Linked DNA regions of Thermobifida halotolerans. The protein of the gene in region 1 interacts with the protein of each later gene in a pairwise test. Links are inferred from orthologs where the notes say so. Each region holds a gene or a part of one and is shown in the gene's direction. Other genes may lie near its edges. The genes, in order: mreB and ftsZ.

Region 1 (14,975 bases):
TGGCCGGAGGGGTCTGGGGCGGTCTCGCCCTGGCCGCGCTGGTTCTGGCCGGGACGCAGCGCTTCGCCTGGGGCTTCTACGCCGCGTGCGCGCTCCAGGTGGCGTTCGTGGCCAGCAGCCTGCTCGTACCGGGGCTGACCTACCTGGGGATCGTCTTCGCCGGGCTGTGGATCGCCGGAGTGGTCCTCGGACGGCGGGTCGAGGCGGTGCGGACCGCGTCCGGGGACGCGGGCGGAGCCTGAGGCGGCACCCGCAGGGCCCGGCGGGCCACGGTCGCGGAAGGCGGGCCCGGGGCCGCGGAACCGGTAGGGTACGCACCACCGGAGGCGGTGCGTACCGCGGCAGTGGCGGTCCCCGCACCGGTGACACCGTGGCCCAGTGAACGATCCGTCGAGGAGAGAACAACCGTGGAGCGCACCCTTGTCCTGATCAAGCCCGACGGCGTGCGTCGCAACATCATCGGCGACGTCATCTCCCGCATCGAGCGCAAGGGGCTCAAGATCGCCGCCCTCGAACTGCGCACCCTGGACGAGGAGACCGCCAAGACCCACTACGAGGAGCACACCGACAAGCCGTTCTTTCCCTCGCTGGTCGAGTTCATCACCGGCGGCCCGCTGGTGGCCATGGTCGTGGAGGGCAACCGCGCGGTCGAGGCGTTTCGCTCCCTGGCCGGCACCACCGACCCGATCGCCGCCGCTCCGGGCACCATCCGCGGTGACTACGGCCTGGACGTCCAGGCCAACATCGTGCACGGCTCGGACTCCACCTACTCGGCCGAGCGCGAGATCAAGCTGTTCTTCCCCGACCTGGCCTGAGGCGGGGCGCCCGCCGACGCGGGAGGGGCCCTCGACGGCGTCTCGCGGGGGCTGCCCGCCGCCCGGTCCGGCCCGACCGGCGGCGACCAGGGCACCGGTACCGCGCTTCACCGACCGCGGCCGGACGGATTCCTCCGTCCGGCCGCGGTCGCGTTTTTCGGCGCCTCGCGACAAACCGGCGCGTTTGTGTAACTAGTCGGATGCGCGGAGTTATTCTTGCGGGTGACGGAGGCACGAAGCGCACCGCACCCGCCCCTGACGAGCCGCATCCCGTTCGACGCCGCTGAGGACGCCGCATGACCACCAGACCCGCTTTTCTCAGCCGTGACATGGCGGTCGACCTGGGAACCGCGAACACCCTCGTCTACCTGCGCGGCCGGGGAATCGTCCTGAACGAGCCCTCGGTGGTGGCCCTCAACACCTCGACCGGGAGGATCGTGGCGGTCGGCACCGAGGCCAAGCAGATCATCGGCCGCACCCCCGAAGGCATCACCGCCGTACGTCCGCTCAAGGACGGCGTCATCGCCGACTTCGAGACCACCGAGCGGATGCTGCGGTACTTCGTCCACAAGACCCACCGGCGCCGCCATCTTGCCAGACCGCGTCTGGTCGTCGCGGTGCCCAGCGGAGTCGCCCCGGTGGAGCACCGCGCGGTCAAGGAAGCCGGCCACCGGGCCGGGGCGCGCCGCGTCTTCGTCATCGAAGAACCCATGGCCGCGGCGATCGGAGCGGGACTGCCCGTGCACGAGCCGACCGGCACCATGGTCGTGGACATCGGCGGCGGAACCACCCAGGTGGCCGTCATCTCCATGGGCGGCATCGTCATCTCCCGGTCCGTCCGGGTCGGCGGGGACGAACTCGACGAGGCCATCATCGCCTTCGTCAAGAAGGAGCACTCCCTGACGGTGGGGGAGCGCACCGCCGAGGAGCTCAAGAAGGCCGTCGCCTCGGTCCATCCCGCGGCGACCGAGGAGCTGCGCGCCGAGGTGCGCGGCCGGGACCTGGTCAGCGGCCTGCCCAAGACCGTGCTCCTGTCGGCGGCGCAGGTCCGCGAGGCCGTCGAGGAACCCGTCTGCGCCATCATCGACGCGGTGCGCGCCACCCTGGACCGCTGCCCCCCGGAGTTGGCGGGCGACATCATGGACCGCGGCATCGCCCTCACCGGCGGCGGAGCGCTGCTGCGCGGCCTGGACGAGCGGCTGCGCCACGAGACCGGGATGCCGGTCCACGTGGCCGAGAACGCGCCGGACTCGGTGGCCGTGGGCGCGGGCACCTGCGCGGAGAACTACGAGCGGCTCGACCGGGTCCTGGTTCCCGAGCGGCGGCGCTGACATGACCCGCGACACCGTCCGACCTCGGAGAGCAACGGCGTTGCCGCCGACCACCGCAGCCCCGGCCGTGCGGTACGCGGCGGTGCGGGTGCCGCGCACTCCCCCCGACGGCGACCTCGCAGCGATCGACGGTGCCCAGCGGCCAGGAAGGGGGAGAGCCTGATGGGTGTTCTGGCGGATGGTCCCGACAGCCGGACCGGTCCCCGCTCCGGCGGGGGCGGCCCGGTGGTCGCCGCCCAGGTGCTGGTCGTGTGCCTGCTGGCGGTCCTGGTGGGAAGACTGTGGTACCTCCAGGTGCCGATGGGCGAGCACTACCGGACGCTGGCGGAGGGAAACCGCGTCCAGGCGGTGGCCGCTCCGGCCACGCGGGGGCAGACCCTGGACGTGCGCACCGGCGGCGAGTCGTCCACCCAGGCGTCCACGGTCCGTCCCGGCGGAACCGTCCGCCTCCTCGACGAGTGACCCCGGGAGGATCGCATGTCGCTTCGCTCCGAGACGTCCGTGCGGCCGGCCTCCCCGGGGGTGCGCCTCAGGCGGCTCGCCGTGTGGGCCGCGCCCCACCGTGTGGACTGGGTGCTGCTGGCAGCGGTGCTCGCCCTCGGTGTGCTGGGGGTCCTGGTGGTGTGGTCGGCCACCCTGTCGCCCGACGGGTCGACGGGGCTCACCGAGTACGCCTGGCGGCACCTGGGGCACCTGGTGCTCGCTCTGCTGGTCTGTCTCGCCGTCGCCTCGTTGGGCCACCGGGTGGTGCGCGCCTGCGTGCCCGTCGTGTTCGCGGTCGCCACGGTCGGGCTGCTCCTGGTGCTCACCCCGCTGGGTGAGGTCATCAACGGCGCCCGTTCGTGGATCGTGATCGGCGGTCTGCAGGCCCAGCCGGGGGAGGTCGCCAAGATCGCGCTGATCCTGGGGGTGGCCGTGCTGCTGGGCGAACCCCGGGACGGGGAGCCCGCCCCCACCACCCGGGACGTGCTGTTCAGCCTGGCGGTTCTGGCGGTGCCGATGGGACTGATCCTGCTGCAACCCGATCTGGGTACCGCGATGGTGCTGGGAGCGGTCTACCTGGCCATGCTCGCCTCCTCGGGCGCGTCGCCGCGCTGGGTGCTGCTCCTTCTCGGCTGCGGACTGCTGGGCGCTCTCGCGGTGTGGCGGTTCGACCTGCTGAAGGACTACCAGGTGGCACGTTTCGCCTCCTTCATCGACCCGGGGGCCGACCCGCTGGGCGCCGGGTACAACGTCAACCAGGCGCTCATCGCCGTCGGCTCGGGTGGTCTGGGGGGCTCCGGACTGTTCCGGGGTGAGCAGACGAGCGGGAAGTTCGTCCCCGAACAGCACACCGACTTCATCTTCACCGTCGTGGCCGAGGAGCTCGGTTTCGTCGGGGGGAGTGCCGCCATCGTCCTGCTGGGCGTGGTGCTGCTGCGCGTCCTGCGGGTCGCCGCCCGCTGCGGCCACCCCTACGGCCGGCTGGTCTGCGTCGGGGTCGCCGCCTGGATCTGCTTCCAGGCGTTCGTCAACATCGGCATGACCCTGGGGCTCACGCCGGTCACCGGACTGCCCCTGCCGTTCGTCTCCTACGGGGGGTCCGCCGCCGTCGCCAACCTCACCGGGATCGGCCTGGTGCTGGCCGTCCGCGCGCATGACAGGGAAGCGGAGTAGTAGTGAATGATTCCCCCTGGGTTCCTTCTGGTAGGATTCGGATATGGCAACAGAGAAGATCTCCGTCACTTTTCCGGAGGCGGTTGTCAGCGAGGCACGCCGCATCGCCCGCGAGCAGGGAGTCTCCCTTTCCGCCTATCTCGCCCAGGCGACGCAGGAGGCCAACCGTCGGGCCGAGACCCTCGCGATTCTGGCGGAGATCCGGGCGGAGATCGGCGAGCTGACACCCGCCGAGGCCGCGCAGATCGACGCCGAGATCGCCGCAGACGAGGCGCGTTTCCTGAACGCGGAGCGGATGGCCTCCTGAATGAGCACCACCCTTCCCGTCGTCTACGACACGGGAGCCCTCCTCGCGGCCGAACGCAACGACAAGCACTTCCTGGATCGCCACGAGCGGCTCTGCAGACAGGGGCGGTCGCTGCTCGTCATCACGCCGGTCCTCGCGCAGGCATGGCGGAACGGAGCGCGTCAGGAGCGACTGGCGCGCTTCCTGAAGACCTGCTCGATTCTCGCGCCGACCGAGAGGCTCGCATATCGTGCAGGAGAGCTCATCGGACGCAGTGGACTGAGCGACGCGGTGGACGCGATGGTGGTGGCCGCCGCCTTCGACCGAGCCGCCATCCGGATCGTGACCAGTGATCCGGGGGACATCGCCAAGCTGTGCGAGGCGTCGGGCCGCAGCATGGTTCCGGCGATCCACACTCCCTAACACGACAATTCCCGTCAAAGGTTCTGGACCAATGCCTGTCGAATCCGTCTTCCCGCAGTTGGAATCGCTGCTGCCGCAGGTGCAAAAGCCGATCCAGTACGTGGGGGGTGAGCTGAACTCCGTTGTCAAGGAGTGGGACGACACGGAGGTGCGGTGGGCGCTGATGTACCCCGACGCCTACGAGGTCGGGGTCCCCAACCAGGGCATCCAGATCCTCTACGAGATCCTCAACGAGCGCGAGGGCGTGCTCGCCGAACGCACCTACGCGGTCTGGCCCGACCTGGAGAAGCTCATGCGCGAGCACGGGGTGCCGCACTTCACCGTGGACGCGCACCGGCCGCTGGCCGCCTTCGACGTGCTGGGCGTCAGCTTCGCCAGCGAGATGGGCTACACCAACCTGCTCACCGCGCTGGACCTGGCGGGCATCCCGCTGCACGCGGTCGACCGGGGTGACGAGCACCCGATCGTGCTGGCCGGGGGCCACGCGGCGTTCAACCCCGAACCCATCGCCGACTTCCTCGACGCCGTCATCCTCGGCGACGGCGAGGAGATCGCGCTGGCCGTCACCGAACTCGTCCGCGAGTTCAGGCGGGAGGGCTCCCCGGGCGGACGTGACGCCCTGCTGACCCGCCTGGCCGCCACCGGCGGGGTGTACGTGCCCAAGTTCTACGACGTCTCCTACCTGCCCGACGGCCGGATCGAGCGGTACACGCCCAACCGGGAGGGGGTGCCCTGGCGGGTGCACAAGCACACCGTCATGGACCTCGACAGGTGGCCCTACCCCAAGAACCCGATCGTCCCGATCGCCGAGTCCGTCCACGAGCGCTACAGCGTCGAGATCTTCCGCGGCTGCACCCGCGGCTGCCGCTTCTGCCAGGCCGGGATGATCACCCGCCCGGTGCGCGAGCGCAGCGAGCAGGCCGTCGCCGGGATGGTCGAGCAGGGAGTGCGCTCCTCCGGCTTCCAGGAGGTCGGCCTGCTGTCGCTGTCCAGCGCCGACCACAGCCAGATCGCCGACATCACCAAGAACCTCGCCGACCGCTACGAGGGCACCCACACCGGACTGTCCCTGCCCTCCACCCGGGTGGACGCCTTCAACATCGACCTGGCCAACGAGCTCACCCGCAACGGCCGCCGCTCCGGGCTCACCTTCGCGCCCGAGGGCGGCAGCGAGCGGATGCGCCGGGTCATCAACAAGATGGTCACCGAGGAGGACCTGATCCGCACCGTCACCGCCGCCTACGCCGCGGGGTGGCGCCAGGTCAAGCTCTACTTCATGTGCGGGCTGCCCACCGAGGAGGACGCCGACGTCCTGGCCATCGCCGATCTGGCCCGCGAGGTCATCAGGGCCGGCCGCGAGGTCACCGGACGCAGGGACATCCGCTGCACGGTCTCCATCGGCGGGTTCGTGCCCAAGCCGCACACCCCCTTCCAGTGGGCGGGCCAGACCCCGCACGAGGTCGTCGACGCCCGGCTGCGCGGGCTCAGGGACGCCCTGCGCTCGGACAGGGCCTACGGCAAGTCGATCGGGCTGCGCTACCACGAGGGACGCCCCTCCATCATCGAGGGACTGCTCTCCCGCGGCGACCGCCGACTGGGCCGGGTCGTGGAGCGGGTGTGGCGCGACGGGGGCCGCTTCGACGGTTGGAGCGAGTACTTCTCCTACGACCGCTGGATCGAGGCCGCCGAGGCGGTCCTGGCCGACGAGCCGGTGGACGTGGACTGGTACACGGTGCGCGAGCGCGACGCCGACGAGGTGCTGCCCTGGGACCACCTCGACGCGGGACTGGACCGCGGGTGGCTGTGGCAGGACTGGCAGGACGCCCTGCACGGCGAGGAGTCGGTGGAGGTCGACGACTGCCGGTGGAGCCCCTGCTACGACTGCGGGGTCTGCCCGAGCATGGGCACCGAGATCCAGACCCACGACACGGCGGGACGCAAACTGCTGCCGCTGAGCGTGGTGTGAGGGCGACCGGTCCGCGCGGGAGCCGGGGCGGCCGGCCCCGAAGGAGGAGGTACGGCCCGGCACCCCGCTCGCGCCGGGCCGTACACGTACTTGGACGTACCGGGTCCGGGGTTGGTTGGCAAAGGTTTCGGATTTTTTCGAGAAAGCCCCGCGCGGCCCCGGATCGGGCCCCGGGCGGGCGGTGGAGCGCTCCGATCCGTCGCCGAGCGCCGCAAACAGCGCTTTTCAACTCCGGTCGCAGTGGGAACAGCATTGACAGTGCCGGAACACGCGTCCGCCGGAGCAGGTTGTACATCAACAGGGCGGTGGCGCGAAGTCGCCGGTACGCCCCGTAGGCTGAAAAGAAGACGAACTCTCCCAGGGGAGAGGCACGGGCCGCCGTGCCGGTCCCCGAGGGAGTCCGAGGAAAGGAGCAGAGCTGCCCCCCGCACTTGAGGGCGCCGATTCGCTCTCCAACGGAAACCAGGGCCGACGGTTGCGCGTACGGTACGCCAAACGCCACCGGATGAGATTCGCGAGCCATCGCGACATCGCCCGCGCACTCGAGCGTGCGCTGCGCAGGGCCCAGGTGCCCGTGGCCTTCTCGGCGGGGTTCTCGCCTCACCCCAAGATCTCCTACACGGGTGCCGCACCCACGGGAGTGGCGAGTGAGGCGGAGTATTGCGAACTCACTCTGGCCGAGCCGATGGACCCGGAACAGTTGCGCGCGCGACTCGACGAGGCGATGCCCGAGGGCATCGACATCCTCACCGTGGTCCCGGCGACGGCGGGCGGTCTGGCGGACCGTCTGGAGGCGTCGGAGTGGCGCATCGAACTTCCGGGTGTCGACCCTGACGACGCCGCGGCAGCCGTGGCCGCGTTCCTCGCGGCCGAACGGATCGAGGTGGAGCGGCTCACCAAGAAGGGGCGCCGCCGCTTCGACGCACGCTCACCGGTCCTTCGACTGGATGTCGACAGGCGCGCCGCAACGGAACAACAAGAGACATATGCCATACTTCGCTTGATCGTGCGGCATACCATCCCTGTCGTACGACCCGACGACGTGGTGACCGGCCTCCGTCAGATCGCCGAACTCGCGCCGCAGTCATCGACGAGGATGACCCGACTGGCGCAGGGGCCGCTCGACGAGGACTCCGGAACCATCGCGGACCCGCTCGCCGCGGACGACGCGGCCTCGGAGACAGGCGCCACCGTCGTCAGCGCACACGCCGGGCACGCCCCCGCGCGGCCCGGATCGGGGAACGTGAGCGCACCTCAAGGACTTTGACCGGTGCCGCCCAGTGCGGCGTCGGTGCGGATATTGACAACGACAGTTCTTGCGAGCCGCGGCCGGGCACCTTGTGCGGGCCGCGCCCGAGAACTTGACGGGAGACCGCCCGGATGCTCGAGAACGAGCCCAGCAACGGTGCCGGAGGCACCGAGGGGACAACTGAAACAGAGACAACCGCCAGGCCGAACGGATCGGCCCCCGCAGGCATGTCCAGCACCGTGCGCCCGGCCGCGCCGGTGCGCCGTGGCCGTGCCGCGAGCCGACCCGCCGGACCGCCGCCCGAACCAGAGCCGGCACCGGCGTCGACACCCACGACCGTGGCCGCCTCCTCCGTGGAACTGGTGCCCGCAGACCCGGTCCCGCAGGGAGCGGAACCGGCCTCCGAGGAGGCCGCGGAGGAGCCGAAGCGGCGCAGCCGCAAGACCGCGACCCGGAGCCCGCGGACGCGCACCCGCAGGACCGGCACGGCCGGGGCCGACGGCGCCGAGCCGGACCACCGGGACGCGCCGAGCGAGCCCGAGACGGCCGAGGTAGGCGCTTCGCAGGACACCGGCGCGGCGGAACCGGCCGAACCCCCCGCCGTGGCCGCGGTCACCTTCCAGCCGCCCATGGTGCTCTTCCAACCCCCCGTGGTGGAGGAGAACCAGACGGCCGACGACTCCGGCGCCGCGACGGAGGATGCCGAGGAGACACCCGAATCCGACGCCGAGGACTCCGCGGAGGATCGGTCCACCCGCCGCCGCCGTCGCAGGGGCGGACGGCGCAGCAGGCGCAACGGCGACGACACCGAGACCGCGGAGGCCACGGCCGCCGACGCCTCCACCACCTCCGACGACGCCGACGACCGCGCCGGGACCACCACCGAGACCGCGACCGCCGAGCAGGCCGAGACCGGCGGTGCCGACAGCTCCGAGCAGGACGACTCCGCCGAGGAGGCCGAGGCCACGGGCACCAGCCGTCGCCGCCGCCGTCGCCGCCGCCGCTCGGGAACGGAGGTCGCGGCCGAACCCGAACCCGACGACCCGCCCAACACGGTGGTCCGGGTGCGTCCCGCCCGCACCGAACGCCCGATCGAGAACGAGGTGCAGGCCGTCCGCGGCTCCACCCGCCTGGAGGCCAAGCGGCAGCGCCGCCGCGAGGGCCGCGAGCAGGGACGCCGCCGCCCCCCGATCATCACCGAGAGCGAGTTCCTGGCCCGCCGCGAGTCCGTCAAGCGCGACCTGGTGGTCCGCCGCACCGGTGAGCGCACCCAGATCGCCGTGCTCGAGGACAACGTGCTCGTCGAGCACTACGTCGACCGCGCCGACCACAAGTCCTACGTCGGCAACGTCTACCTGGGGCGGGTGCAGAACGTCCTGCCCTCGATGGAGGCGGCCTTCGTCGACATCGGCAAGGGACGCAACGCCGTCCTGTACGCGGGCGAGGTCAACTGGGACGCCACCGGACTGGAGGGCCAGCCCCGCCGGATCGAGTCGGTGCTCAAGTCCGGCCAGTCCGTCCTGGTCCAGGTCACCAAGGATCCGCTCGGCCACAAGGGCGCCCGCCTGACCAGCCAGATCAGCCTCCCCGGCCGCTACCTGGTGTACGTGCCCGACGGCTCCATGACCGGGATCAGCCGCAAGCTCCCCGACAAGGAGCGGGCCCGCCTCAAGCAGATCCTCAAGAAGGTCATGCCCACCGGCGCCGGGGTGATCGTGCGCACCGCGGCCGAGGGGGCCAGCGAGGAGGAGTTGGAGCGCGACATCTCCCGCCTGGCCAAGCAGTGGGAGGCCATCAAGCGCAAGGCGAAGTCGGCCACCGCCCCGGCACTGCTCAACAGCGAGCCCGACCTCACCACCCGCGTGGTCCGCGACATCTTCAACGAGGACTTCTCCAGCCTCGTCGTCTCCGGCGGCGACGCCTGGGAGACCATACGCGACTACGTCGACCACGTCGCCCCCCACCTGGCCGACCGCCTGTCGCACTGGACCGAGGACCGCGACGTCTTCGAGGCCTACCGGATCGACGAGCAGATCGCCAAGGCGCTGGAACGCAAGGTGTGGCTGCCCAGCGGCGGCTCCCTGATCATCGACCGCACCGAGGCGATGACCGTCATCGACGTCAACACCGGCAAGTTCACCGGTCAGGGCGGAAACCTCGAGGAGACGGTCACCAAGAACAACCTCGAGGCGGCCGAGGAGATCGTGCGGCAGCTGCGGCTGCGCGACATCGGCGGCATCATCGTGATCGACTTCATCGACATGGTGCTGGAGAGCAACCGGGACCTGGTCCTGCGCCGCATGCTGGAGTGCCTGTCCCGGGACCGCACCAAGCACCAGGTGGCCGAGGTCACCTCGCTGGGACTGGTGCAGATGACCCGCAAGCGGGTCGGCCAGGGGCTGCTGGAGGCCTTCTCGCACACCTGCGAGCAGTGCAGCGGCCGCGGCCTGGTCCTGCACACCGACCTCGTCGAGACCAGGTCCAACGGCAACGGCGGACGCAAGAAGAAGAACAAGAACGGCTCGGACAAGGCTTCGGACAAGTCCTCGGACAGGGCGGCTGCGGCGGAGAAGGCGCAGTCCGCACCGGAGGTCGAGGCCGCTCCGCAGACCGAGCCCGCCGCGCAGGAGCCCAAGAAGTCGAGCCGCACCACCCGGCGGGCCAAGCGCGCCGCGGGACCACCGCCGGAGGCGGAGGGGCAGGGCCCCGACGAGACGGGACCCGAAGCGCCCGCCGCCGTGCAGGTGGCGTCCGTTCCGGCGGCCGAGGCCGACGACGGCCAGGCGGCCGACTCCGACGCCGTCACCGAACGGCCCCGCCGCCGCCGGACCCGGCGCAAGGCGAGCGTGGCCGCCCCCGAGACGGCGGTGGCCGAGGCCGGATGATTCGGACTGCCGGGCGGGTCCGCGCCCGCCCGGCCCCGACCGCGTCGTGCTCACCCCCGGCGGGCGAGTGGTAGTCTGAACTATGGTGCGTCGGCGCGCCCCACATGTTCGCGCGCCCGAGACCTCCTTTCGAATCCCACGCCACCACGTTTGGGGGGCGAGCGGGTTGACGACTGCGGTCGATTTTGAGCGCATTCTTTTCTGAAGCGAGCAGGAAGTGAGTTTCCCGGTGTACGCGATCGTGCGAGCGGGCGGCCGACAGGAGAAGGTCTCCGTCGATGACGTCTTGACCATCGACAGGGTGGCCGAAGAGGCCGGTGCCACGCTCAACCTGCAGCCGCTGCTTGTCGTCGACGACGGCAAGGTCATCAGCGACACTGCCGAGCTGGGCGGATACGAGGTCACCGCCGAGGTCCTCGGCGAGACCGCGGGCCCCAAGATCAATATCCTGAAGTACAAGAACAAGACCGGTTACAAGAGGCGCCTGGGGCACCGCCAGAAGTACACCCAGGTCCGGGTCACCGGCATCGCCGCGAAGTAGCGGGAGGAGCGCGAGATGGCACACAAGAAGGGCGCGTCGTCCAGCCGTAACGGACGCGACTCCAACGCCAAGCGGCTCGGTGTCAAGCGTTTCGGCGGGCAGGCCGTCAACGCCGGCGAGATTCTCGTCCGTCAGCGCGGCACCCGCTTCCACCCCGGCGACAACGTCGGCCGCGGTGGCGACGACACCCTGTTCGCGCTGGTCGCGGGCACGGTCCAGTTCGGAAACCTGCGCGGCCGCAAGGCCGTGAGCATCGTCCCGACCCCGGCCGCCAGCGAGTAGGTCCGGGGAACGGCGCAGTACCAGAACGTGAGGCGGGCCAGTGCCACTGGCCCGCCTCACGTGCATTCGTCCAGCGGCATCGAGGAGCCAGCGACATGTCCGATTTCGTCGACGAGGCGGTCTTGCACATCAAGGCCGGGGACGGCGGGCACGGCTGTGCCTCCGTCCACCGGGAGAAGTTCAAGCCGCTGGGCGGTCCCGACGGCGGCAACGGCGGCCGGGGCGGCGACGTCATCCTGGAGGTCGACCGCAACACCGCCACCCTGCTGGACTACCAGCGGCGTCCCCACCGCAGGGCGGGCAACGGAACCCCCGGCCAGGGCGGCCACCGCGCCGGAGCCAACGGTGCCGACCTGGTGCTGCCGGTCCCCGAGGGGACCGTGGTGACCACCCTGGACGGCGAGGTCATCGCCGACCTGGTCGGGCAGGGGACCCGACTGGTGGCCGCCCGCGGCGGCAGCGGCGGACTCGGCAACGCCGCACTCGCCTCCCCCAGGCGCAAGGCCCCCGGCTTCGCACTCAAGGGCGAGCCGGGCGAGGCGCTGGACGTCCGCCTGGAGATCAAGACCATCGCCGACGTCGGCCTGGTCGGCTTCCCCAGCGCGGGCAAGTCCTCACTGATCGCGGCCCTCTCCGCGGCCCGCCCCAAGATCGCCGACTACCCGTTCACCACGCTGGTGCCCAACCTCGGCGTCGTCGAGGCCGGACAGACCCAGTACGTGATCGCCGACGTGCCCGGGCTCATCCCCGGCGCCAGCGAGGGTAGAGGACTGGGTCTGGAGTTCCTGCGCCACATCGAGCGGTGCTCCACTCTGCTGCACGTGCTGGACTGCGCCACCTACGAGCCGGGCCGCGACCCCGTCACCGACCTGGACGTCCTTGAGCGGGAACTGGCCGTCTACGGCGAGCGGACCGGGGTGGACCTGTCCGACCGCCCGCGCATCGTGGCGCTGAACAAGGTCGACGTGCCCGAGGCCCGGGAACTCGCCGAACTCGTCGAACCCATGCTGCGGGAGCGCGGCTACCGCGTCCTGCAGGTGTCGGCGGCCACCCGCGAGGGGTTGCGGGAACTGTCCTTCGCCCTCGGCGAGCAGGTGGCCGCGGCCCGCGCCGCCCGCCCCGTCGAGGAGCCCACCCGCCTGGTGCTGCGCCCGCGCGAACTCGGCGAGACGCCGTTCCAGGTCGTCCCGCTGGGCAACAACGTCTTCCGCGTGCTGGGTGACAAGCCCGCGCGCTGGGTCCGCCAGACCGACTTCAGCAACGACGAGGCCGTCGGCTACCTCGCCGACCGGCTCAACCGGCTCGGCATCGAGGAGGCCCTCGCCAGGGCCGGTGCCACCGAGGGCGCCGAGGTCCACATCGGGGACGAGGACAACGCGGTGGTCTTCGACTGGGCCCCGACCGTCGGCGCGGAGGAGACCGTCCTCGGACCGCGCGGTACCGACTCCCGACTGAACTGATCCCCTCCCTCCGCAGGCTGAAAGGACAGATGACGTGGGTAGCGAAGGCGCCGGTCAGGCGCGTTCGGCGATCACCCGGGCCCGGCGCGTGGTGGTCAAGGTGGGATCGTCCTCCCTGACGACCCCCGAGGGGCACATCGACCACGACCGGATCCGCGACCTGACCGGTGTGCTGGCGGCGCGCCGCAGGGCCGGAGCCGAGGTGGTGCTGGTGTCCTCCGGGGCGGTCGCCGCCGGGATGGCCCCACTGGGCCTCGTCCAGCGCCCCCGCGACCTGGCGACCCAGCAGGCCGCGGCCAGTGTCGGGCAGGGCCTGCTGCTGGCCCGCTACACCGCCGAGTTCGCCCGCCACTCGTTGACCGCCGCGCAGATCCTGCTGACCGCCGACGACCTGATGCGCCGCGCGCAGTACCGCAACGCGCAACGCGCCCTGAGCCGCCTGCTGGAGATCGGCGCGGTGCCGATCGTGAACGAGAACGACACCGTCGCCACCCACGAGATCCGCTTCGGCGACAACGACCGGCTGGCCGCGCTGGTCGCCCACCTGCTCCGGGCGGACCTGCTGGTGCTGCTGACCGACGTCGACGCACTCTACGACGGCAACCCGTCCCTGCCCACGAGCAGCCGCATCGGCCAGGTGAACGGCCCCGAGGACCTGGTGGGGGTGGACATCGGCAGCGCGGGCAGGCGCGGGGTCGGCACCGGAGGCATGGTCACCAAGGTCGAGTCCGCGCGGATCGCCACGGAGGCGGGCGTGGCCACCGTGCTGACCTCGGCGGTCAACGCGCGTGCCGCACTGGACGGCGGACCGGTCGGCACCTTCTTCGTCCCCGCCGAACGCAGACGCCCCTCCAGCCGCCAGCTCTGGCTGGCCCACGCCACCGCCGGACGCGGCAGTGTCGTCCTGGACCCCGGGGCGGTGCGGGCGGTGGTCACCGAGAAGGCGTCCCTGCTGCCCGCCGGGGTGGTCAAGGTGGAGGGCGACTTCAGCGCGGGCGACCCGGTGGACCTGCGCGACGAGGACGGGCGCATCGTGGCCCGCGGCCTGGTCAACTACGACGCCGCCGAGATCCCCGACCTCATGGGCCGCTCCACGAGGTGGCTGGCCCGCGAACTCGGCTCCGAGTACAGCCGGGAGATCGTGCACCGCGACGACCTGGTGGTGCTGTAGTACACGCGCCCGCCCCGCCGGACCGGGGGAGGACACCCGGCTGCCGGGCGTCCCCCGGGGCGGGCCTGTCCGCCGCATGACGGGGCCGGACACGGCGCCGCGGCCGTCCGCCGGGGAGCGGACGGCCGCGACGGGGGAGGGGGTCAGGCGGTGTCGCAGCTCTCGCCGTTGAGGACGAACTCGGTGGGAGCGGAGTTGGAACCGGTCCAGGAGCCGTTGAAGCCCACCTCGACGGTGGCTCCGGGCGCCAGGCCGCTGTTCCAGGACATCGGGGTGACGGTGACGTCGGCCCCGCTCTGGCTCCAGGTGGCGTTCCAGCCGTGGGTGAGTTGCTGCCCCGCGGGGAAGGCGAAGGACAGCCGCCAGTCGGAAAGCGCGGTGTCACCGGTGTTGGTGATCCGGACCGAGCCGGTGAAGCCGCCGTTCCAGTCGTTGGTGCGGTACTCCACCAGGCAGGAGGCCCCGCCGCCGTCCTCCGCCAGGGTGGTGAAGGAGACGGCGCTGTGGGCGGAGCTGTTGCCGTTGTTGTCGCGGGCCTCGACCCAGTAGGTGTAGGCGGTGCTGGGCCGCAGGCCGGTCAGCGGGTAGCTGGTCTGCGTGGTCGAGCCGACCGGGACCACCCGGTCGCCGCCCACCTCGTAGATGTCGTATCCGGCCAGGCCGCTGCCGCTGTTGTCGGTGGACGGGCTCCACGACAGGACCGCGCCGGTGGCGGTGATGTCGAGGGCCGCGAGGTCGCCGGGGGCGCTCGGCGCGTCGGGGGCGGTGTCGGTGCCGAAGACGGCGTAGCAGCTCCGCTCGGAGACGTTGCCCGCGTGGTCCCGGGCCACGACGTAGGCGGTGTAGGTGGTGCCGGGCTCCAGGCCGGTCAGCGGGTGGCTGGTCTGCGTGGTCGAGCCGACCAGTCGGG
Region 2 (14,847 bases), 2.4 Mb from region 1 along the record:
CCCGCGGTGGCCGAGAGCGCCCGGGTGGTCGGGGCGCTGCCCGAGTCCCTGGTCGACGCGGTCGACACCGTCGTGGCGACCGACCGGGCCCGGATCACGTTGGAACTCGTCGGCGGGGCCACCGTGATGTGGGGTGACAGCGAGCGGGGAGCCGACAAGGCCCGGGCGCTGGAGGTGCTCTTGGAGCAGCACCCGCCCGATCCGGGACGCCACTACGACGTGAGCGCCGCGGGGGTCGCGGTCGTCCGGTGAGACGACCGTCACGGTGCCGGAGGCGAAGCGCCGTACGGCGGCGCGCCCAGCACCTGCCCGCGCGACACGCCGATAGGCTGAAGCCGGTGGTTAGTTGCCCGTTACCAGGGTGGCGGCTTACTGTCAGGAAGCACAGTCTTTAGTTGACATAAGTACGAAGTACTTCCGCATCCTCCGTGATGCGGACGGGGCCGCGGACGTGCCCGCACGGTCCGTGACCCCATGTTCCGAGCGTTCCCCGAGGAAGTGCTCGGGACTGGCAAGCAGGCAGAACCGGACAGCTTTCGCGTCGATCCGGACCCGGGAGGGACGCCCCCCACGGTCGCTCTTCCCGGGGGATCGGCGGAGTTGGCAAGAAGCGAGCGGAAAGGCCCCTCGTCGTGGCAGCACCGCAGAACTACCTCGCGGTCATCAAAGTCGTCGGGATCGGCGGCGGCGGTGTCAACGCCGTCAATCGCATGATCGAAGAGGGTCTCAAGGGCGTCGAATTCATCGCCATCAACACCGACGCTCAGGCGCTGCTCATGAGCGACGCCGACGTCAAGCTCGACGTCGGCCGCGAACTCACCCGTGGTCTGGGCGCGGGCGCCAACCCCGATGTGGGACGCAAGGCGGCCGAGGACCACCGCGAGGAGATCGAAGAGGTCCTCAAGGGCGCCGACATGGTCTTCGTGACCGCGGGGGAGGGCGGTGGCACGGGAACCGGGGGAGCCCCGGTGGTCGCCAACATCGCCCGGTCCCTGGGGGCGCTCACCATCGGTGTGGTCACCCGCCCCTTCGGTTTCGAGGGCAAGCGGCGCGCCACCCAGGCCGAGTCGGGGATCGCGATGCTGCGTGAGGAGGTCGACACGCTCATCGTCATCCCCAACGACCGACTCCTGTCCATCTCCGACCGGCAGGTCAGCGTCCTGGACGCGTTCAAGGCCGCCGACCAGGTGCTGCTGTCGGGTGTGCAGGGCATCACCGACCTGATCACCACGCCGGGCCTGATCAACCTGGACTTCGCCGACGTCAAGTCGGTCATGTCGGGGGCGGGGTCGGCGCTCATGGGCATCGGTTCGGCGCGCGGCGACGACCGCGCCGTGGCGGCGGCCGAGATGGCGATCTCCTCGCCGCTGCTGGAGGCCAGTATCGACGGCGCCCACGGTGTGCTGCTGTCCATCCAGGGCGGTTCCGACCTGGGCCTGTTCGAGATCAACGAGGCCGCCCAACTCGTGGCGAACTCCGCGGCGCCCGAGGCCAACATCATCTTCGGCGCGGTCATCGACGACGCGCTCGGCGACGAGGTGCGGGTCACGGTCATCGCGGCCGGATTCGACGAACCCCAGGTGGAGGCGGCGCCCCCGTCCCGTGCGGCGAGTACGCCGCGGCCTCCGACGGAGCGGCGCCCCGAGCCGCCCGCCCCCTCCGCCCCGGCCGCGCCGCCCGCGGCGCCGTCGCGCCCGGCCGACCCTCCGCGCGCCTCCCGGCCGTCCCTGCCCGAGTCCGTCTCCCGCCCGGCGCCCGAGCCGGTCCGGGACCCCGGGCCCGCGCCCGAGCCGCCCAAGGCGGAGCCGCCGCGGGCGAGCGAGCCCGCAGCGGACGCCGCACCCGAGGAGCCCAAGGAGTCCCGCGACGACGACCGGCCGTACCGGCCGGGGGGCATCCACGCGGTGGGCGACAGCGGCTACGGCCGTCCGCGGACCTCCGACAGCCCCTTCTCCCGTACCAGCGAGATCCCGACGCCGCGGCGGCGCGTGGTCTTCGACGAGGGCGACGACCTCGACGTCCCGGACTTCCTCAAGTAGCGCACGCCGACCGGTCCGCGCGGCGGACCGGTTCCCACCGCCGTTCGCTCCCCCACGAATCGGATAGGAGGTGCTCGCCGGTATGAGCACCGTGATCGAGCTGGCCCCGGGTGTGCGAGCCGGATTCACCGGACGCGACGGCGGAGTCAGCCGGGAACCCTACGCCACCCTGAACCTGGGCGGTCACGTCGGGGACGACCCCGAGGCGGTCGCCGAGAACCGGAGGCGGGCCGCGCGGGGCTTCGGACTCGATCCGCGTGACGTGGTGTGGATGAACCAGGTGCACGGCGCCGACGCGGTGACCGTGACCGGTTCCGGTCCCGCCGGGGACGTCGACGCCGTCGTCACCACGGTGCCGGGGCTGGCGCTCGCGGTCCTGGTGGCCGACTGCCTGCCGGTGCTGGTCGCCGACGCCGAGGCGGGGGTCGTCGGCGCGGCGCACTCGGGGCGGCCGGGAATGGCCGCGGGTGTGGTCGCGTCGCTGGTGGCGGAGATGGAGCGGCACGGCGCGCGTCCCGAGCGGTGCGCCGCGCTGCTCGGGCCGGTGGTCTGCGGGCGGTGCTACGAGGTTCCCGAGGAGTTGCAGGAGGAGGTGGCCCGCAGTGTGCCCGAGGCCCGGTGCACCACTGACGCGGGCACTCCGGGAGTGGACATCCGGGCGGGGGTCACGGCACAGTTGAAGCGACTCGGAGTGACCAACGTCACCCATGATGCTCGGTGTACCCGAGAGAGCACCGACCTGTTCTCCTACCGCAGGGATGCGACCACGGGTCGGTTCGCCGGATACATCTGGAAGGCCTGACATGAGCGAGGACGCGCGCCGCGCGGAGATCGCCGCGAATCTGGACCGGGTGCGGGAGCGGGTGGCCGCCGCCTGCGCGGCGGCCGGGCGCGCGGCCGAGGAGGTCCGCGTCATCGCGGTCACGAAGCAGTACCCGGCCTCCGACGTGCGCGTCCTGGCCGGTCTGGGAGTGCGCGACGTGGGCGAGAACCGCGACCAGGAAGCCGCCCCGAAGGCCGCCGAATGCCGTGATCTCGATCTCACCTGGCACTTCGTCGGACAGTTGCAGACGAACAAGGTGCGCTCGGTGGTGCGCTACGCCCACGTGGTCCACTCGGTGGACCGGCCGCGGCTGGTCACGGAGCTGGGACGGCGGGTCCGCGCCGAGGGGCGCGCGCTGACCTGTCTGGTCCAGGTCAACCTGGACCCCGAGTCGGCGCGGGGGGTGATCGGCCCCCGCGGCGGCGCCGACTGCGCGGACGTGCCCGCGCTGGCCGAGGCGATCGAGGCCGAGGAGGGACTGTCCCTGGGCGGGGTGATGGCCGTCGCGCCGCGCGACGGCGATCCGCTGAAAGCGTTCGACCGTCTTAATGCGGTCGCCGACGACATCAGGGGTCGCTACCCTCATGCCACGGTGATTTCCGCGGGGATGAGCGGTGACCTGGAAGCCGCGGTCGAGCGGGGCGCGACACACCTGAGAATAGGTACGGCGTTGCTTGGCGATCGGGGGTTGATCGTGGGGTAATGTCCCCAGATGGACCCTGGGGCACACGTTGTTCCCTCCGCTCAGGGGGTGGACGGGGACCGAATCCATCGACAAGTCATCTGCGGTGAATCACCACAGGGACGACGGAGGACAAGAGATGGCCGGCGCGATGCGCAAGATGGCGGTCTACCTCGGCCTCGTGGAGGACGACCGTTACGATCACCGTTATGCGGACGAGTACGATGACTTCGAGGATTTCGACGAGGCCCTCGACGAGCGGCCCGTTCGAGACCGCGCTCCCCGTGACGACGCCCGAGGCGACTCCGTGACGGATTCGGTCGATCACCCCGCGTCGCGCAACGAACGGCGCCCCACCGTCCCCGCCGTGCCCGCCACCGCTGATCTCGCCCGGATCACGACACTCCATCCCCGGACCTACAACGAAGCGCGTACTATCGGAGAGCATTTCCGTGAAGGCATTCCGGTGATCATGAACCTCACCGAGATGGTCGACAGTGACGCCAAGCGTCTGGTCGACTTCGCGGCGGGGTTGATCTTCGGCCTGCACGGCAGCATCGAACGCGTGACCAACAAGGTGTTCCTGTTGTCTCCGGCTAATGTTGAGGTGACCGCTGAAGACAAAGCACGTATCGCTGAGCGAGGATTCTTCAATCAGAGTTAGAGCAGCACACGCATCCAGTAAGGCAGCCGGAGTACGGGAGTGAACATCGTCCAAGTCGTGCTCGGCAACGTTCTGATCTTCGTCCTATACCTCTTCCTGTTTCTGCTGATCGGGCGGCTGGTGTTCGACTTGGTTCAGATGTATGCCAGGTCATGGCGGCCTGCCGGATTGGTCCTGGTTCTGGCCGAGACGACGTATACGATCACGGACCCGCCGCTCAAGTTCCTGCGTCGCTTCATCAAACCCATCCGGTTGGGGAGTGTCGCGCTCGACTTGAGCTTCATGATCCTGTTCCTTGTGGTGACGATCCTCCTCCAGGTCGTGACGTCTGTCCTGACCGTGTAGCGAGACCCGAGACAGCAGAAAGGTAGGCTCCGGTTCCGATACATGAGTCTTGGTCATGATCTGGAGTGCCATAAGGTCACGATCAGGTAGCGTCCCTACGGACGGAGTCCAAGCGCGCCAAGGAGACGAACATGCCGCTGACACCTGCGGATGTACGCAATAAACAGTTCAGTACGACCCGGCTGCGGCCGGGATACGACGAAGAAGAGGTCGACGCCTTCCTCGACGAGGTCGAAGCCGAACTCGATCGTCTGATCCAGGAGAACGAGGAACTGCGCGGCAAGCTGGCGGAGTGCCTGCGCGGCAAGGTGCCCCCTGCGGGAATGAACGACTTCCAGCCCCAGGAACCCCCTGCCCCTCAGGAAGCCCCCAAGCCCGAGATGCCGATGCGGCAGCAGCCCGAACCGATGCGGCAGCAGCAGCCCGAGCCGGCCCAGGCCGCGGCCCCGCCCATGGGGCTGCCCGGCGGCGACGACAACATGGACACCGCCGCCCGCGTTCTCGCCCTCGCCCAGCAGACCGCCGACCAGGCGATCTCCGACGCCCGCCGTGAGGCCGACGAGACGCTGGGACGGGCCCGCCACGAGGCCGAGGACATTCTCGGCAAGGCCCGCCGCCAGGCCGAGCAGATCGTCAACGAGGCGCGCGCCCGGTCGGAGAACCTGGACCGCGACGCCCAGGAGCGCCACCGCCAGGTCATGGGGTCGCTCGTGCAGCAGCGCGACGAGCTGGAGCACAAGGTCGCGGCGCTCAAGGACTTCGAGCGCGAGTACCGCAGCCGCCTCAAGGACTACTTCGAGCGGCAGTTGAGGGAGCTCAACGAGGGAGCGCCCGACTACAGCAACAACCCGAACACCACGGGCGGTTTCCAGACCATGTCGCCTCCCACCGGCGGCAGTCCGTCGCTGCAGCACGCCGGACCCGGCTCGGGCTCCACGAACCCGTTCGCCTCACCCGAACCGGCGCCGCACGGCTACCACCCGGGTGACCCGCACGACCGCCACTGAACCGGCGGTCGGCGGTACCAAGTCCCACTCGATCCATGAACCCTGAGAAGGCATTCACCCGGTGATCATCGTCTGCCTGGTGCTGGTCGTGGCGGCGTTTGTCGTGATCGGCATGGCACTGGCGCTCGCAGAACTGACTCTGGTCAACGTCGCGCTCGGACTCGGCGGCCTGTCCGCCGTACTGCTCGCGGTGGAGTTCGTCCGCAACAGGAGGACCCTGTTCGGGAAGGGCCGCACGGAGTCGCTGCCCGGTCACCGGAGTGCCGACGTCCACGGGACCATGGCGGGACAGGCTCGGACGGACGGTTTGGGGAAGGCGTCCGTCCACCCTCCTGCCATGGCGGTGGCCACCGGTCCGGTGGCCCCGGCCGCCGGCGTCGGCGGCCCGTCCGCGGCTGTCCATGGCTTCGAGGACACGACCGCGGCAGCCGATGCCCACGCACCCGCGCCGGTTTCCGGACCGGTGCGGGCGGCTTTTTCCCCGCCTCCCGACGTCGCCCCCGCGCCGTCCGGTGCGGACGGTTCCGACACCGAACCGGCCGTGCCGGAGCCGAGCGGGGCGACCACGGTCGAGCGTCCCGAGGACACGACCACCCGGACGGAGTGGGACGACGAGGACGACGTCGGCCCCGGACCGGTGGCCGACGGGGAGGCGGCTGCCCGGACCGGAGGCGACGCCCGCGACGACGGGCCCGGGTCCTCTCCGGTCGGTGACGCCGACGAGGAGGACGCCGTCGACGCCGAAGCCGACGCCGAAGCCGAAGCCGACCGGGTGGCCGGCGACGAGGACGCCGGATTCGGACCGGTGACCGGCCGGGAGGCCGAGGAGCCGGAGCGGGCCGACGACGAGGCCCCCGTCCCGGCCGACGACGCGACGGCGACCGGCCCCGACACGGACTCCGACACCACCGGCTCCGACGACTCCGCCGCAGCGGACGCGGACGAGGACGGACCGGTCGGCACCGCCGACGCCGACGACACGGCCGAGGTCGCCTTCCGCGAGCCCGCCGAATGGGCCCCGCCCTTCTCACTGCCCTCCCGTGAGGAGAGCGAGAGCAGGAGCGTCTCCGCCGCGGCCATCGCCGCGCTCGCCGCCCGCTGGACCCCCACCGGCGACGAACTGGCCGCCGAATCCTCCGACACCTCCGACGACGACAGTCCCGCCGGAGTGGACAGCACCCCCTCCCCGGACACCGGGACCGGTTCCGCGGACGCGCCCCACGGCGGCACGGCCGCCTCCAAGGACCCCGAGGACTGACCTCCTCCCGCGCGCCGCCCCGCCGACCGGCCCGGCAGAACGGAAACGGGGCCGCGAACCGGTCGGTCCACGGCCCCGAAACCTCCGGCGGGTCAGGCCCTGCGCAGCCGCAGGGTGATGCCGAACTCCTCCGAGACCACCTCGTGAGCGTCCGGCTCACCGGGGCCCTCGGTGAAGGAGACCGCCAGCACCTCGCCGCTGATCGTCTCCGCGTGCTCGGTCATCGCCTGCGCGGTCGTCTCGTCGGTGGCCGACCACCACAGGTCGATGCGGTCGGAGATGTCCAGACCGCTGGACTTGCGGGCGTCCTGCACCAGACGGACCACCTCGCGGGCCAGCCCGGCGCGGCGCAGCTCCGGCGTCAACTCCAGGTCCAGCGCCACCGTCTCACCGGACTCCGAGGCCACCGCCCAGCCCTCGCGCGGCTGCTCGGTGACCAGCACCTCCTCGGCGGACAGCGCCACCGGCTCACCATCGACGTCCACGGTGGCCGACCCCTCGCCGCGCAGCCCCTCCACCAGCGCCTTGGCGTCGGCGGCCTGGATCGCCTTGGCGACCTGCGGGGTGCCCTTGCCGAACCGCCTGCCCAGCGCCCGGAAGTTCGGCTTGACCGAGTAGTCCACCAGGTCACCGCCGACCACCGACAGCGGGTCGAGCTGCACCACGTTCAGCTCCTCGGCGATCTGCGCCCGCAACTGCTCGGGCAGGGCCTCGAAGCCCCGGGCGCCCACGAGCGCCCGCGCCAGCGGCTGGCGGACCCGCCGACCGGAGTCCACCCGGGCGGCCCGTCCCAGCTCCACCAGGCGGCGCACCAGCGCCATCCGCGCCGACAGTTCGGGGTCGATCAGCGTTCCGTCGGCCACCGGCCAGGACGCCAGGTGCACCGACTCCGGCGCGTCCGGACGGCGCAGCGCCTGCCACACGTGGTCGGTCAGGAACGGGACGATCGGAGCCATCAGCAGGGTGACGGTCTCCAGGCACTCGAACAGCGTCGCGAACGCCGACGCGCCCTCGGGCGTGTTCGCGCCCGCCCAGAAGCGGCGGCGCGACCGGCGCACGTACCAGTTGGACAGGTCGTCGACGAACGTGGTCAGCGCGCGCCCCGCGGCCGCCGGGTCGAACCGCTCCAGCGCGTCGTCGACCGTCCTGATCAGCGAGTGCAGTTCCGACAGCAGCCAGCGGTCCAGCAGCGGCCGCTCCGCCGGGGCGGGCGCGTCGGCGAGCCGCTCGTGGCTCCACCCCTCGCCCGCGCCCGCGTACAGGGTGAAGAAGGACGCCGTGTTGTAGTAGGTCAGCAGGACCTTGCGGACGATCTCCTCCAGCACGGCATGCCCCACCCGGCGCGGCATCCACGGCGACCCGCTGGCCGCCATGAACCAGCGCAGCGCGTCGGCGCCGTGCCGGTCCATCACCGGCATCGGCTCCAGGATGTTGCCCAGGTGCTTGCTCATCTTGCGGCCGTCCTCGGCGAGGATGTGGCCCAGACAGACCACGTTCTCGTAGGAGGAGCGGCCGAACACCAGCGTGCTGACCGCCATCAGCGAGTAGAACCAGCCGCGGGTCTGGTCGATGGCCTCGCAGATGTACTGGGCGGGAAAGTTCGCCTCGAACTTCTCCAGGTTGCGGTGCGGGGCGCCCCACTGCGCGAACGGCATCGCTCCGGAGTCGAACCACACGTCGATGACCTCGGGCACACGGCGGGCCACCCGCTGCTCCAGCGGCAGCGACGGGTCGGCGTCGGGGTCGGGGATGACGATGTCGTCGACGTAGGGCCGGTGCGGGTCGAGGCCGGACAGGTCCTGCCCGCTCAGCTCGCCCAGTTCCTCCAGGGAGCCCACGCAGATCCGCCGGCCGTCGGGGAACTCCCAGATCGGCAGCGGCGTGCCCCAGTAGCGGCTGCGCGACAGCGCCCAGTCGACGTTGTTGCGCAGCCACTCGCCGTAGCGGCCGTCCCTGACGTTGGCCGGAACCCAGTTGGTGGCGGCGTTCTCCGCGAGCAGCCGGTCCTTGATCTCGGTGGTGCGGATGTACCAGGAGGGCACCGCGTAGTACAGCAGCGCGGTGTGGCAGCGCCAGCAGTGCGGGTAGCTGTGCTCGTACGACAGGTGCGCGAACAGCAGGCCGCGCTCCTTCAGGTCGGCGACCAGCGTCTTGTCGGCGGTCTTGAAGAACACTCCGCCCACCAGGTCGAGGTGCTCCTCGAAGGTCCCGTCGGGACGCACCGGGTTGATCACCGGCAGCCCGTAGGCGCGGCACACCTGCATGTCGTCGGCGCCGAAGGCGGGGGCCTGGTGGACCAGGCCGGTGCCGTCCTCGACCGTGACGTAGTCGGCGAGCACCACGAAGTGCGCGGCCGTGTCGAACTCCACCAGTTCGAAGGGGCGCCGGTAGGTCCAGCGCTCCATGTCGGCGCCCCTGAACCGCTGCCCGGTGAGCTCCCAGCCCTCCCCGAGCGCCGCGCCGACCAGCGGCTCGGCCACGACCAGCCGCTCGGAGCCGTCGGTGGCCACCACGTAGTCCACCTCCGGGTGCACCGCCACGGCGGTGTTGGACACCAGGGTCCAGGGGGTGGTGGTCCACACCAGCAGCGCCGCGTCACCGGCCAGCGGGCCGGAGGTCAGCGGGAAGCGCACGTACACCGACGGGTCGGTGACGGTCTCGTAGCCCTGCGCGAGTTCGTGGTCGGACAGCGTGGTGCCGCAGCGCGGGCAGTACGGGCTGATCCGGTAGTCCTGCACCAGCAGGCCCCTGTCCCAGATCTGCTTGAGCGCCCACCACACCGACTCCACGTACTCGCGGTCCATGGTGCGGTAGGCCTCGTCCATGTTGACCCAGTAGCCCATGCGGCGCGTCATCTCGGTGAACGCGTCCACGTTGCGCAGCACCGCCTCGCGGCAGCGGGCGTTGAACTCGGCGACGCCGAACGCCTCGATGTCCTTCTTGCCGGAGATCCCCAGTTCCTTCTCCACGGCGACCTCCACCGGCAGGCCGTGGCAGTCCCACCCGGCCTTGCGGTCGACGTGGAAGCCCTTCATCGTCTTGAAGCGCGGGAAGACGTCCTTGAACACGCGCGCCTCGACGTGGTGCACGCCGGGGGTGCCGTTCGCGGTGGGGGGACCCTCGAAGAACACCCAGTTCGGGCCGCCCTGTGTCTGCTCCAGTGACCGTTCGAAGACCTTCTGCTCCGTCCAGCGTCGCAGCACCTCGCGCTCCATCGAGGGCAGGTCGATCTGGGCGGGCAGCGCGGGGAACGGTCGGGTCGACTCCTTCGACACGTGGCGTACCTTTCCATCAGGGGTGTCGGTCACCTGACGGAGGGACGAGGCAGGAGGCCCCGCGGTACCACCCTCCTTGGCCGCGCCGCCGTTGTCGGCCGCGCGTCCCACTTCGTTCCTGACGCTGCCGGTTCTACTGGGCGTCCGCTGCGGGACGCCGTTCTTCCGGCGGCTCCGGGGTGATCTTCCCGCGCGGGCATACCCCCGGGCTCGCACCGTCCCCGGGTCGCTTCGGGCTGTGTCCGCCGGTACTCGTCCCCATCAACGCCTTGCTGGCTCGAGGATAGCCCACCGCGGAACACGGATCGCGGTGTTTTCCGGTCGTGACCTGACGGGGGCATACTCGCTCCGGAACCCGCGAGACCGAGGAGGGCTCAGGTGACGCGAGCGACCCCCGAGGGCGCCGTCCTGGTGACGCTGGCCGAACGCGAGGACGCCGAGGAGTTGGCCGGACAACTCCTGGAGGAGGGGTACGCGCCCTGCACGGTGCACCGCGACATGTTCGCGGGCGAGGACGACGCCGAGGACGTCGACTGGGTGATCGAGGTGCGCACCGGACCGGGCGGCGCCCCCGCCGCCATGGACGAGGACGGCCTGTCCGCGCTCGCCGAGGACTACGGCGGCTTCACACACGTCGAGCGGTAGCCGCGCTCGCCGACGCGGGAGGGCGGTGTGCGGGGGTGAATACAATGATTCTGGCCCGCACGCCGCGCGGACCGGGGAACGGACGGCCGCGAGATCCGGAGGCGTCGGCGGGCCGCGACCCACGTTGAGGAGTTCCGCTGAGTGACGTCGACCCCGACCGGGGCACCGAGAAGACCGATGACGTTTCCCCGCCGGTCCGGCCGCGCCGGATCGGTCTGCTGCTGGCCGTGGCCGCCGTCCCCCTGGTCGCCGACTTCGTCACCAAGGAGATCGCGCTGGCGCGCTTCTCGCCGTACGACCCGGTGGAGCTGCTGGGTGGACTGCTCAGGTTGACGCTGGTGTTCAACCCCGGAGCGGCGTTCTCCATCGGCACCGGCATGACGTGGGTGTTCAGCCTGATCGTGGTGGCCGTCATCGGCTACATCCTGTGGACGGCGCCCCGGCTGCGCAGCGCGGGGTGGGCGGTGGCGCTCGGCCTGATCCTCAGCGGCGCCACCGGCAACTTCATCGACCGCATCTGGCGTCCCAACACCAGGGAGCTGTCGTCGTCACTGGTGGGCCCGGAGGCGCCGGGGACCCTGCTCGACCGGCTGCTGAGCCCGCCGTCCCCGATGTACGGCCACGTCGTGGACTGGATCCAGATCCCCTACTGGCCGGTGTTCAACATCGCCGACTCCGCGATCGTGTGCGGCGGCGTGCTCGCCGTCCTCCTGGCCTTCCGCGGGATCAACATCGACGGCACCCGCGAGGCGGACAAGACCCCGAGCACCCCGACGCGAGGAGACGAAGCGTGAGTGACCACCGAAGCATGCCGGTGCCCGACGGGCTGGAGGGCGACCGGCTCGACGCGGCGATCGCCCGCATGTTCGGCCTGTCGCGCACCCGCGCCGCCGACCTGATCGCCGAGGGCAACGTCCTGGTCGACGGAGCCGAGGCGGCCAAGTCCGACCGGGTGAGCGCCGGGGCGTGGCTGGACGTCACGCTGCCTCCGCCGCCCAGCGCGCCCGCGCCGCGCCCCGAACCGGTGCCGGGCATGACCATCGTCTACGAGGACGCCGACATCGTCGTGGTGGACAAGCCGGTCGGCGTGGTCGCCCACCCCACGCAGGGTTGGACCGGGCCGACGGTGCTGGACGGGCTGCTGGCGGCGGGGGTGACGGTCGCCACGAGCGGCGCGGCCGAGCGGCAGGGCATCGTGCACCGCCTGGACGCCAACACCACCGGCCTGATGGTGGTGGCCAAGAGCGAGACCGCCTACAGCGTCCTCAAGCGCGCCTTCAAGGAGCGCACGGTCGACAAGACCTACCACGCGCTGGTGCAGGGACACCCCGATCCGCTGCGCGGCACGATCGACGCGCCCATCGACCGCCACCCCTCGGGTGACGGCCGGTTCGCGGTGGTCTCGGGCGGGCGGCCGTCGGTCACCCACTACGACACGGTGGAGGCGTTCCGCGCGGCCAGCCTGCTCCAGATCCGGTTGGAGACCGGCCGCACCCACCAGATCCGCGTGCACATGGCGGCCACCCGGCACCCGTGCGTGGGCGACCTGCTGTACGGGGCCGACCCCACCCTGGCCGAGCGGCTGGGGGTGCGCCGCCAGTGGCTGCACGCGGTCCGCCTGGGTTTCGAGCACCCCACCGAGCACCGCCCGGTGGAGTTCACCAGCCCGTACCCGGAGGACCTGGACAAGGCGCTGCACCTGCTGCGCGAGGAGTAGTCCCGTCGCGGCCCCACCCTCCGGGAGAGAGCGTGGCCGCGACAGAATATGTAGATTGGTCTACTATCTCGGTATGGGAACCAGGGGAGCGGCGACACGCGAGCGCCTCGTCGACGGCGCGCGGGAACTGATCGAGACACACGGCTACTCGGGTACGGGGCTCAACCAGATCCTCGCGGTCAGCGGGGCGCCCCGCGGGTCCCTGTACTTCCACTTCCCCGGCGGCAAGGACGAGCTCGTCGCCGCCGCCCTGGAGCGGGCGGGGGAGGAGGTGGCCGCGCTGCTGCGAACGCTCTCGGAGGAGAGCGCCGACCTGGCCGAGTACGTCCGGCGCCTGGTCGGTGTCTTCGCGGCCAGGACGGAGGAGTCGGGCTTCGCCAAGGGCTGCCCGCTGGCCACCACCGCCCTCGACGTCGCGGCCGTCAACGACCGCGTGCACGCCGTCTGCCGAAGGGTCTACGCGTCCTGGCAGGCGGTCCTCGCCGACCGCCTGGCGGCCGAGGGATGGAGCCCTCGTGAGGCCGAGGCCGACGCGTGGTCGGCGCTCTCCCTGATCGAGGGGGCGCTGCTGCTGGCGCGCGCGACCCGCAGTACCGAACCGCTCGACCGGGCGCGCGAGGCGGCCGTGCGGTTGCTGGTCAGGAACTGACCCGGGGCCGGGACGGCGTCGCCGCTCCCCGGTCCCGGGGTTTTTGCGACCCAAGAATATGTAGATCGGTCTACACAGGAGGAAGTATGTCCGCACGGCCTGACACTCTCGTGGTCGGCGCGACCGGGTTCATCGGCCGCTGGCTGCTCGCCGAACTGCTGCGTCGCGGCCGGACCGTCGCGGCCGGGATGCGCGGCGGTCCGGCCCGCGAGCGGGAACTGCGCGACTGGCTGCGCGCCCACGACGCCCCCGTGGACCGCCTCAGCGCCGTCCACGTCGACATCACCCGACCCGGCCTCGACCTCGACGACACCGCCGCACACCACCTGGAGTCGATCCGCGACGTCCACAACTGCGCGTCGCTGTTCCGCTTCGGCCTCACACGGCGGGAGGCGCGTGCCGCCAACGTCGACGGCGCCCGCCACACCGTCACCTGGGCGGCGGGGCTGGCCGGACTGCGTCGCGTGGTCCACCTCACCGGCTACCGGGCTGCCGCGCAGCCGACGGACCCGGCCGGGATCGCACAGCTCTACCGCGACCACGGCGCCTACGAGGCGTCCAAGACCGAGGCCGACGCGGCGGTCCGCGCCCTCGCCGAACGCGAGGGCCTGCCGTTGAGCGTCGTCAACCCCAGCACGGTCATCGGCGACTCCATCACCGGGGAGGCCGGGCAGTACATCGGTCTGGCCGAGACCGTCCGGAACCTGTGGGCGGGGCGGCTGCCGCTGCTGCCCGGCGACGCCGCGACCTTCGTGCCGGTGGTGACCGTCGACCACCTCGCCCGCTTCCTCACTGAGGTGCCCGAACGCGACACCGGGGGCGTGCGCGCCCACTGGGTGCTCGACGAGACCACCCCCAACCTGCCCGAACTCGTCGACCACCTCGCCACCCACCTGGGAGTGCGCGCGCCGCGCCGCTTCATGCCCGTCGGTGTGCTGCGCCGCCTGCCCCGCGCGGTGACCCGCGCCGAACCCGAGACGCTGCCCTTCCTCACCGCCGACCGCTACGACACCGCGTCGGCCCACGCCCTGGCCCGCGCGGCGGGCCTGACCCACCCGCCGGTGCGCGACGCCCTGGCGCGGTGGGCCGACCGGCTCGTCGCCGACGGCTTCGGCGCGCTGCCGCCGGGCCGTCCCGGCGGGCTGCACCCGGTCGCCGGAAGCCGCACCTACCTGGCGGGGGAGCGGAGTGCGCCCGACCACGTCCTGCTGCACGGCCTGCCGCTGGACGGGGAGTCCTGGCACGCGGTGGCCGACCGGCTCGACGGCTCCGCACTGGTCCCCGACCTTCCCGGGCTGGGCCGCTCGGCGCCCGCGCGTGTGCCCGTCGACGTGTGGCTGGCCGAACTGCTCGCCCCGGTGGTGGGCAGACCCGTCCTGGTGGGGCACTCAGCGGGATGCGCCCCGGCGCTGCGCCACGCCCACGCCCACCCCGACCGGGTCGGCGCGCTCGTGCTGGTGGCCCCGGCCTTCCTCCAACCGGACGCCTCCCCCGCCCTGCGGCTGAAGCCCCTGGTCCGCGCGGTGCTGTCGCGGATGACGGCCGAGCGGCTCGCCGCGTTCACGGGGCTGGGGGAGGACACCGCCGACGACCGGGCGGTGGTGAGCGCGGCGCTGAACCTGCGCCGCCCCGGCGCGGCGGCGCGCGCCGCCGAGTGGCTGGCCGCCGCCCGGCGTCCGGCCGAACGCGCCGCGCTGCGCGCCCTGCTGGCCACCTGCCCGGTCCCGGTGACCCTGGTGGTGG

Evidence for each region.
Region 2: the proteins of mreB (region 1) and ftsZ interact in binary tests that used the Escherichia coli proteins (3 or more experiments, as listed by UniProt). The link is inferred for Thermobifida halotolerans from one-to-one orthologs.

The regions. Positions count from the first base shown.
Region 1 is NZ_CP063196.1:3,033,765-3,048,739, reverse strand. Bases 187-3,128 are described here. They hold mreB (rod shape-determining protein), read left to right. Parts: upstream 187-1,111; coding sequence 1,112-2,146; downstream 2,147-3,128. Other genes in these bases: rodA (rod shape-determining protein RodA), read left to right, coding at 2,624-3,128; NI17_RS13655 (hypothetical protein), read left to right, coding at 2,309-2,608; ndk (nucleoside-diphosphate kinase), read left to right, coding at 408-815; NI17_RS13670 (DUF4233 domain-containing protein), read left to right, coding at 187-242. Also shown: more of NI17_RS13670, read left to right, coding at 1-186; more of rodA, read left to right, coding at 3,129-3,802; NI17_RS13645 (hypothetical protein), read left to right, coding at 3,846-4,109; NI17_RS13640 (PIN domain-containing protein), read left to right, coding at 4,110-4,511; NI17_RS13635 (TIGR03960 family B12-binding radical SAM protein), read left to right, coding at 4,543-6,477; NI17_RS13630 (TIGR03936 family radical SAM-associated protein), read left to right, coding at 6,953-7,744; NI17_RS13625 (Rne/Rng family ribonuclease), read left to right, coding at 7,858-10,611; rplU (50S ribosomal protein L21), read left to right, coding at 10,841-11,152; rpmA (50S ribosomal protein L27), read left to right, coding at 11,168-11,434; GTPase ObgE, read left to right, coding at 11,530-12,894; proB (glutamate 5-kinase), read left to right, coding at 12,929-14,065; NI17_RS13595 (glycoside hydrolase family 9 protein), read right to left, coding at 14,209-14,975. UniProt on the Escherichia coli protein: Forms membrane-associated dynamic filaments that are essential for cell shape determination. Acts by regulating cell wall synthesis and cell elongation, and thus cell shape.
Region 2 is NZ_CP063196.1:664,445-679,291, forward strand. The notes cover bases 22-2,835. They hold ftsZ (cell division protein FtsZ), read left to right. Parts: upstream 22-632; coding sequence 633-2,039; downstream 2,040-2,835. Other genes in these bases: NI17_RS02970 (cell division protein FtsQ/DivIB), read left to right, coding at 22-252; pgeF (peptidoglycan editing factor PgeF), read left to right, coding at 2,122-2,835. In the rest of the region: more of NI17_RS02970, read left to right, coding at 1-21; more of pgeF, read left to right, coding at 2,836-2,841; NI17_RS02985 (YggS family pyridoxal phosphate-dependent enzyme), read left to right, coding at 2,843-3,565; NI17_RS02990 (cell division protein SepF), read left to right, coding at 3,684-4,208; NI17_RS02995 (YggT family protein), read left to right, coding at 4,248-4,553; NI17_RS03000 (DivIVA domain-containing protein), read left to right, coding at 4,685-5,560; NI17_RS24340 (hypothetical protein), read left to right, coding at 5,622-6,818; ileS (isoleucine--tRNA ligase), read right to left, coding at 6,911-10,093; NI17_RS03015 (divalent-cation tolerance protein CutA), read left to right, coding at 10,472-10,738; NI17_RS03020 (signal peptidase II), read left to right, coding at 10,966-11,532; NI17_RS03025 (RluA family pseudouridine synthase), read left to right, coding at 11,529-12,455; NI17_RS03030 (TetR/AcrR family transcriptional regulator), read left to right, coding at 12,511-13,104; NI17_RS24345 (alpha/beta fold hydrolase), read left to right, coding at 13,191-14,847. UniProt on the Escherichia coli protein: Essential cell division protein that forms a contractile ring structure (Z ring) at the future cell division site. The regulation of the ring assembly controls the timing and the location of cell division.